2 regions of the Tepidicaulis sp. genome follow, and region 2 is predicted to be linked to the other one. Evidence: predicted binding sites of a transcription regulator. Region 2 holds the regulator's gene; the other holds the start of a gene.
The links. Region 2 encodes HrcA, which represses chaperone genes, less so after heat shock. Its sites were predicted from a motif close to GTTAGCACTCNCNNNNNGNGAGTGCTAAC; they were not measured.
Positions count from the first base shown of each region.

Region 1 (4,412 bases), 780 kb from region 2:
AAGCGGGCAAGCGCAGGGGCTGCCTCCGGGGCGATGCCCGTACGGTGCAGCCCGATATCGAGATCGACAAGCACGTTGAGCGGGCGGCCCGCCTTTTCCGCCGCCGCTTCCAGAGTGCGGGCGTTTTCCTCGCTATCGATCACGACATGCAGATCGGGAATGCGGGCATTCAGCGCCATGAGCCTTTCCACCGCGCGCGGCAGCACGACCGGCGAGGTTAGGAGAATGTTTTCGATGCCGGCCTTAGCCATGACCTCAGCTTCGCCGAGTTTGGCGCAGCAAATACCCACGGCCCCTGCCGCAATCTGGCGCCGGGCGATCTCGGCGCATTTATGGGTCTTGGCATGGGGGCGAAGCGTGAGGCCGGCGCGCGCGCAATGCTCGGCCATGGTTTTGACATTGCGCTCGAAGGCCGGCAGGTCGATGACGAGCGCCGGTGTTGCCAGCTCCCTTGCCCCCTCTTTCTTGCCGATCAGCGCTTCATTGACGAATGAACCTGTCATCTCTCTCCCCTTCCCGTTTTCTTGGCCGGGACTATAGACGCTCGGGCCGGAAACGAAAAACGCCCCGGCGGATGAGCCGGGGCGTTTGCCAAAGAGGGAGGAGCCTTAAACCGTCAGATAATCGTCTTCCGGTTTCCATCCCGCCGGGTCGAGCGCCGGATCGGCAAGCCATATCTGCGGCGCCTGGTGCTCACGGCTTGCATGCAACAGGCCGAGATAGGCGGAACGGGAAATGTCGGTCATACCGAAATTCTTCAGATGCCCCGTCATCACCTTGCCATCGGCGGCAACGAACCCCCATTCCTTCAAATGGCGCATCAGGGTGACGAAGCCGACTTTGGACGCGTCGCGCATCTCGGCGAATTGCGATTCGATGACGAAGACGCCGCCTTGCACCACGCCGTAAAGGCCGCCGACCAGCGTGCCGTCCCGGTCCCAGACCTCCACGGAATGGGCGCGGCCGAGCGCAAAGAGCCGGCGGTAAGCCCTCACCATATCCTCGTCGATCCAGGTGATCGGCAGACGGCCGGGGCGCGGGCGGGCGCAGCCGCGCATCACGCTTTCAAAATCCACATCGAAAGTAACGCTGTAGCGCTTCTGGCGCAGAAGGCGGCGCAGATTCTTTTCGATGCGCAGATCACCGAAGAAAAGCACGGCGCGTTTCGACGGCGACCACCATTTCACGGGGCTTGCGTGGTTCCAGGGATAGACCCCTTGCGCATAAGCCCCGATCAGGCGGGCCGCATTCATCGAGCCGCCGAGATCCACCAGCCCGTCGGGATGCGCATAAGCGTTTTCCGGGCGGCGCTGGAAAAAGCCCTGCGGTGCCATCAGCGCTTTTTCCGCTCCCATGCGCGCGAACCCCAACAGCCCGAGCGGGCCGTCATCACGCATCGAAAGCAGCAGGATGAGGAGCTTTCTTAGCCCGTTTTGAAACAGGGCAAGGCTTTTGCTGCGCCCAAACTTCCCGCTTTGGGACAATTCACGCCCGAGCCGCCGCAAGGCGCCCGTGCGTATTTGCCTGAAATCTCCCGTAATCATGACCACTTATCCCCCTCTTTGGTTGCAGGCCGATAATTGAGCCAAGTCTTGCAAGGGCGGGACCAGATGATTTGCTCAAACGGGGATGACGGATGCTGAGGATAAATGCGCGGGCCGTGTGGCGGCTGCTTTTTACCGGCACGGCGGTGCTGGCCGGGCTTGCCCTGGTGCGCGAAGCAGCGCTCGGCGCGATCGGCTATGACACGGCGCTGAAAGACCTGCGCCACCTCAATCTCGACTCGGAGATGAATTTCGGCGCCTGGTATTCCTCTCTCATGATGATGGCTTCGGCAGGTCTGCTTTTTCTTACCGCCCGCCAGGCCGCCCGCCAGGCCGAAAGCCAAGGCCGCGGGCATACCCGCTCCTGGCTCGCGCTGGCTGCGGCCTTTGCCTATCTCTCGCTCGATGAGGCAACGGGCATCCATGAAGTCTTTATCGAGCCCTTGCGCAGTGCGTTCGGGCTGAGCGGCATCTTCTACTGGGCCTGGGTACTGCCCGCCCTCGTGCTTGTGGGCGGCTTCGGCCTTGCCATGGTGCCTTTCCTTCTTTCTCTGCCCCGGCGCAGCGCGGCGCTTTTCATCGCCTCGGGCACGCTTTTCGTCGGCGGGGCACTCGGGCTTGAAATGGCTTCCGGCTATGTCATTACGGCTCAAGGTGAAGAGGCGCCGCTCGTCGCGCTCCTCGCGATATGCGAAGAAACCCTCGAAATGCTGGGCCTTGCCCTTTTCACCGGTGCGCTTTGCGACCACTTGGCCAGACAAGGGAGCAATGGGAGCGAAGGCGCGCCGGTTCTCGCCTTCGCCCAGCCTGCCGCAGGTGCGGCGCGCTCCCGGCAAAATCCGGCTGCGCAGGCGTCTTAAAAGAATCACCCCGCCGCTTCCCAGGGTCTCTTGACAGGGGCCGGGCATGTGCCTATTTGTGCGGCGACCTTTGTTAGCACTCACATGAGGGGAGTGCTAACAATCTTGAAAAATTCATGAATTCCAATCTCTTAGACGGGGTTCAAGGGAGACATTCAGATGAAGTTCCGTCCTTTGCACGATCGCGTGCTCGTTCGCCGGGTTGAAGAGGACACCAAGACCTCTGGCGGCATCATCATTCCCGAAACGGCTCAGGAAAAGCCGTCCCAGGGCGAAGTCGTGGCCGTTGGCCCGGGCGCCAAAGACGAATCCGGCAAGACCGTGAAACTTGACGTCAAAAAGGGCGACAAGGTGCTCTTCGGCAAATGGTCCGGCACGGAAGTGAAGGTCGGCGGCGAAGACCTGCTGATCATGAAGGAATCCGACATTCTCGGCATCATCGAATAAGAAGCTGTGCTGCTTTCGCAGGACGGCTTTTTTCATGCCGCCTGCCGCGCACCGCTTTTAAGGATAACGCTCAAGACTAGACCTTGAGAGAAGGATCTGAGGACTATGGCTAAGGAAATCAAATTCGGCAACGACGCCCGCCAGCGTATGCTCAAAGGCGTGGACATTCTGGCCGATGCAGTAAAAGTCACGCTCGGCCCGAAAGGCCGCAACGTGGTGATCGAAAAGTCTTTCGGCGCTCCGCGCACCACGAAAGACGGCGTGTCGGTCGCCAAGGAAATCGAGCTTGAAGACAAGTTCGAAAACATGGGCGCGCAGATGGTGCGCGAAGTCGCCTCCAAGACCAATGACACGGCTGGCGACGGCACCACCACCGCAACGGTTCTGACCCAGGCGATCGTGCGCGAAGGCGCTAAGGCCGTGACCGCCGGCATGAACCCGATGGACCTGAAGCGCGGTGTCGACAAAGCGGTTCTCGCCGCCGTCGCAGACCTGAAAAAGCGCTCCAAGAAAGTCAAAGACAACTCGGAAATCGCTCAGGTCGGCACAATCTCGGCAAACGGCGAACGCGAAATCGGTCAGATGATCGCCGATGCCATGTCGAAAGTCGGCAATGAAGGCGTGATCACGGTCGAAGAAGCCAAGAGCCTGGAAAGCGAACTGGAAGTCGTGGAAGGCATGCAGTTCGACCGCGGCTATCTCTCGCCTTACTTCATCACCAATGCGGAAAAGATGATCGCCGAACTCGACGATCCCTACATTCTGCTGCATGAGAAGAAACTCTCCTCCATGCAGGCGATGATCCCGATCCTGGAATCGGTCGTGCAGTCGGGCCGTCCGCTGCTCATCATTGCAGAAGACATCGAAGGCGAAGCGCTGGCGACCCTCGTGGTCAACAAGCTGCGCGGCGGCCTGAAGATCGCTGCCGTGAAAGCGCCGGGCTTCGGCGACCGCCGCAAGGCCATGCTCGAGGACATCGCGATCCTGACGGGCGGCCAGGTGATCTCGGAAGATCTGGGCATCAAGCTGGAAAACGTGACGATCGACATGCTCGGCCAGGCCAAGCGCGTCAACATCACGAAAGACGACACGACGATCGTCGACGGCGCGGGCAAGAAGAAAGACATCGAAGCACGCACCGAGCAGATCCGCCGTCAGATCGAAGAAACCACCTCCGATTACGACCGCGAAAAACTGCAAGAACGCCTGGCGAAACTCGCCGGCGGCGTTGCGGTGATCAAGGTCGGCGGTGCGACGGAAGTCGAAGTGAAAGAGCGTAAAGACCGCGTGGACGACGCGCTGAACGCCACCCGCGCTGCCGTTGAAGAAGGCATCGTACCGGGCGGCGGCACCGCGCTTCTGCAGGCAACGAAAGCCGTTGCCGCGCTCAGCGATGACAATGCCGACATTCAGGCCGGCATCAACATCGTGCGCCGCGCGCTCGAAGCCCCGATCCGTCAGATCGTGGAAAATGCGGGCGTGGAAGCCTCCATCGTCGTCGCCAAAGTGCTGGAAAGCAAAAAGGTGACCTTCGGCTTCAACGCACAGACCGAAGAATATG
Region 1 covers NZ_OZ244942.1:723,122-727,533, reverse strand. Annotated here, with positions in the region: gene ACOQOT_RS03415 (DSD1 family PLP-dependent enzyme) at 1-503, opposite strand, end outside; gene aat (leucyl/phenylalanyl-tRNA--protein transferase) at 609-1,397, opposite strand; gene ACOQOT_RS03405 (hypothetical protein) at 1,637-2,404, shown strand; gene ACOQOT_RS03400 (co-chaperone GroES) at 2,564-2,851, shown strand; gene groL (chaperonin GroEL) at 2,957-4,412, shown strand, end outside.
Region 1: the regulator HrcA is predicted to act here: its motif matches at 2,477-2,505, upstream of ACOQOT_RS03400 (co-chaperone GroES).

Region 2 (4,412 bases):
TCATAAAGCGTCGCCGCATCATCCGCGCTGGGGGGCAGGAGCGAGCCTGCCTTAAAGAGTTTTTCGAAAGCCGTGCCGGGCTCGATGGTGAGCTGATAAAGCGAGAGATGATCGGCAGCATAAGAGATGGCTTCTTCAAGCTCGCGCCGCCAGGCGGCCGGTGTTTGCGCGGGCCTTGCATAGATGAGATCGAAGGAGACGCGCTCGAAAACACCGCGCGCGAGTTTGACCGCCTGAAGCGCCTCGCCCACCGAATGAAGCCGCCCGAGAAAGCGCAAATCATCGTCGCTCAGCGCCTGCACGCCGAGCGAGATGCGGTTCACGCCGCCGCCCTTATAGCCTTTCAGATAGGCCGTTTCGACGCTGGTCGGATTGGCCTCCATGGAAATTTCCGTTCCCTGGGGCATGTGCCAGAGCCCAGCCACCGCATCGATGAGCTTTGTGACCGTCTGCGGCGTCATCAGAGAGGGCGTGCCGCCGCCGAAGAAAAGCGAGGTAAGCGTGCGCGGCCCGGAAAGCGCGCGGAAATATGTCAGCTCACGGATGATAGCATCGACATAGGCCTCTTCCGGCACGTCCCGCATGACATGGCTGTTGAAGTCGCAATAGGGGCATTTCGACAGGCAGAAAGGCCAATGGATATAGACCCCGAAACCGCCTTCGGTTTCGGCGGGAGAAGAGGCGGCGCGGGCGCTATCGTCCAGCGGCAAAGCAGGCATCCGTCAATTGCTTGAAAGCATCGGCCCGGTGCGACATGGCGTGTTTGCGCGCCGGGTCCATCTCCCCGAAGGTAATCTCATGACCCTCGGGCTGAAAGACCGGATCGTAGCCGAAGCCTTTTTCCCCGCGCGGCGGCCAGACAAGCTGGCCATCGACGCGGCCTTCGAAATACTCCACATGCCCGTCCGGCCAGGCAAGCGCGAGCCCGCAGACGAAATGCGCGCTGCGGTCGCTTGCCCCCTTTTCGGCCAGCGCGCGCTCGACCTTTTCCATGGCAAGGCGGAAGTCTTTTTCCGGCCCCGCCCAGCGGGCCGAATAAATGCCGGGATCGCCGCCCAGCGCATGGACGGCCAGGCCGCTATCATCGGCCAGCGCCGGCAGGCCGGAGGCATCAGCGGCGGCGCGGGCTTTGAGCTCGGCATTTTCGCGGAATGTGGCGCCCGTTTCTTCCGGTTCCGGCAGGCCGAGATCGCCCGCCGATACCGTTTCGATACCGAAAGGAGAGAGCAATTCCCCAATCTCCCGCACCTTGCCTTGATTGTGGCTCGCCACGACAAGCTTCGGGTCGGTGAAAAGACGCGCGCTCATAGTTGCTCCTTTAAAGGGTCCGCTCCTTGAGGCAAGCCCGCTTACTTCAGCCCGGCGGCCTCGTTCTGCAGGCGCACGAGATCGGCAATGGAATCCTTGGCAAGGCCCATCAGCGCGGAAAGTTCGTCCTGAGAGAACGGCTCGCCTTCCGCCGTGCCCTGGATTTCCACGATGCCGCCCGTGCCGGTCATGACGAAATTCGCATCCGTGTCGGCGGTGGAATCTTCGGCGTAATCCAGATCGCAGACCGGCGTGCCTTCATAAATGCCGCAGGAAATCGCCGCCACATTGTCTTTGATCGGCGAGGCGGTGAGCATGCCGCGCTCCATCATCCAGGCGACGCATTGCTGCAGCGCCACCCAGCCGCCGGTGACGGAGGCCGTGCGCGTGCCGCCATCGGCCTGAATGACGTCGCAGTCCACCGTGATCTGCCGCTCGCCCAGCGCCTTCATATCCACCACCGCGCGCAAGGACCGCCCGATCAGGCGCTGGATTTCCTGGGTGCGGCCCGACTGCTTGCCCGCCGAGGCTTCCCGGCGCATGCGCTCATTGGTGGAGCGGGGCAGCATGCCGTATTCCGCCGTCACCCAGCCCTTGCCCTGGCCTTTCAGCCAAGGCGGCGTGCGCTCCTCAAGGCTTGCGGTGCACAGCACATGCGTGTCGCCGAAGCGCACGAAACAGGAGCCTTCGGCTTTTTTCGCATAGCCCGGCTCGAGAATAACGGGGCGCATTTCATGGGGGGCACGGCCGGACGGACGCATGGCATCTCCTGCTTTCAAGATGTGAGACTTTAAGGGGCGCACAAGACCGGGCGCGGGCTTATGTGTCAAGCAGGAGCGCACGCATAAGGGCAGGGCAATTGACGCAGCCCCACGGGCTGCCTAGATTTTTAGCCGTCAGATCAAGGCCTTCCGCCTTTTCCGGGGGCCGTTTTGAAGGAAGCGCGCGCCGCGATGGTTGCCATCAAGGACATAAACGACCGCTCCCGCGAGATTTTCCGCGGGATTGTGGAAACCTATCTGGAGACGGGCGAGCCCGTGGGCTCGCGCTATCTCTCGCGCCATCTCGGCGTCGATCTGTCCGCCGCCTCGATCCGCAATGTGATGTCGGATCTGGAATCCCTCGGCCTGCTCTTTTCCCCGCATACCAGCGCCGGGCGCATTCCGACCGATGCGGGGCTTCGCATGTTCGTCGACGGGCTCCTGCAGGTCGGCATTCTCTCCGAGGACGAGCAAAGCCAGATCGAAACCCAGATCACTCAGTCCAATCAGGGCGCGGGCAGCGTGGAAGATGCATTGCGCGAAGCTTCGATGCTGCTTTCGGGCCTCTCGCGCTGCGCCGGGCTCGTGCTTGCGCCCAAAACCGAATCCCGCCTCAAGCATGTCGAATTCGTGCCCATGGATGCGCGCCGCGCGCTGGTCGTCATGGTCACCGAAGACGGGTCGGTGGAAAACCGCGTCATCGATCTGCCCCAGGGCCTGCCGCCTTCCGCGCTGCAGGAAGCGACGAATTTCCTCAATGCCAAATTGCGCGGCCTTTCCGTTGCCGATGCGCGCCGCCGCCTGCAAGCGGAGATCGAGCAGACCCGGCGGGAGATTTCGGAACTGACGAGCCGCATCGTCGAAGAAGGCTTTGCCACCTGGTCGGGCGCGGGCGCACCGGCGTCGGGGCCCGATGCGCTGCTCTCCCGCTCGCTTATCGTCACCGGCCAGTCGCGCCTTCTCGATGATGTCACCGCGATGGAGGATCTCGAACGTGTGCGGCTCCTCTTCGAGGAACTAGAAAACAAGACCGATGTCGTGCAGCTTCTCGGCCTTGCCGAGGAAGCGGAAGGGGTGAAACTTTTCATCGGCTCGGAAACGAAACTCTTCGGCCTTTCCGGCTCTTCCGTCGTCGTCAAACCGTTCCGCGATCAGGACCGGCAAATCGTCGGGGTAATCGGCGTCATCGGCCCGACGCGGCTCAATTACGCGCGCATCATCCCCATGGTCGATTATACGGCCGGTGTCGTCAGCCGCCTGCTCAGCCGCGGACCCTTAAGCTGAAAGGCGCGTGGCAGGCCCATGCCTTGACACGGGCGGTGAGGAAGCGCATCTCTTGCCCGTCTTTCACCGGACACGTTTCGAACCGTTAAGAACAGGACGCTTTAAAGCCCATGAGTGAGGAAAAACCGGCCAAGACCCCGTCTGACGACACGCCGCAGGAAAACGGCGAAAGCGCGCCGGACGCCGGTGCCCAGATGGGCGCGGAGGCGGCGGCTGCCGTCAATGAGGACCCCTCCATTCTGGAAGGCGACGAGGGCGGCAAAGACGCGCTCGAGGCCGAGCTTGCCGAAACCAAGGACCGGCTTTTGCGCCTTGCCGCCGAGCTTGAAAACACGCGCCGCCGCGCCGAGCGCGAGAAGCAGGACGCCGCCCGTTACGGGGCTGCCAGCTTTGCCCGCGACGTCCTGTCCGTTGCCGACAATCTGCGCCGCGCCATCGATGCGGTGCCCGAAGAAGAACGCGCCAATGCCAGCGCGATCATCGAAGGCGTGGAAATGACCGAGCGCGCGCTGCACTCGGCCTTCGAGCGCCATGGCATCAAGCCCATCGCGCCGGAGCCCGGCGACAAGTTCGACGCCAACTTCCATGAAGCCATGTTCGAGATCCCGAATACGGGCCTGCCGAACGGCGCCATCGTGCAGGTGGTGGAGACCGGCTACATGATCGGCGACCGGCTTTTGCGCGCTGCCCGCGTCGGCCTTGCCAAGGGCGAGGCAGGCGGCAATGGCGGCGGCGCCGGCGGCAAGGTCGACACGACGGTCTAAGCCGGCCCGCCTTACCGGCCATTCTCCCGGCAGCGTCATCAAGGTGACATAGAAGCAAGCTAGGAAAGGACCCCGCGAGTGACCCTTGGTCACTATCATCTGTCCTGCGCGAGGTCCCTATGGAACGCACCGCCCCTGCCCGTCCGCTTTTCGAGGAACGCGAGATCGCTATTCTCACCGCCGCGCGCGCGCTTTTTCAGCGCGAGGACTGGGAACTCGTGACGATCGACGAGATCGCGGCGAAAGCACAGATCGGCAAGGGCACGGTCTATAAGCATGTGACGAGCAAGGACGA
Region 2 covers NZ_OZ244942.1:3,522,766-3,527,177, reverse strand. Annotated here, with positions in the region: gene hemW (radical SAM family heme chaperone HemW) at 1-719, opposite strand, end outside; gene rdgB (RdgB/HAM1 family non-canonical purine NTP pyrophosphatase) at 694-1,308, opposite strand; gene rph (ribonuclease PH) at 1,350-2,069, opposite strand; gene hrcA (heat-inducible transcriptional repressor HrcA) at 2,262-3,353, shown strand; gene grpE (nucleotide exchange factor GrpE) at 3,464-4,117, shown strand; gene ACOQOT_RS16900 (TetR/AcrR family transcriptional regulator) at 4,237-4,412, shown strand, end outside.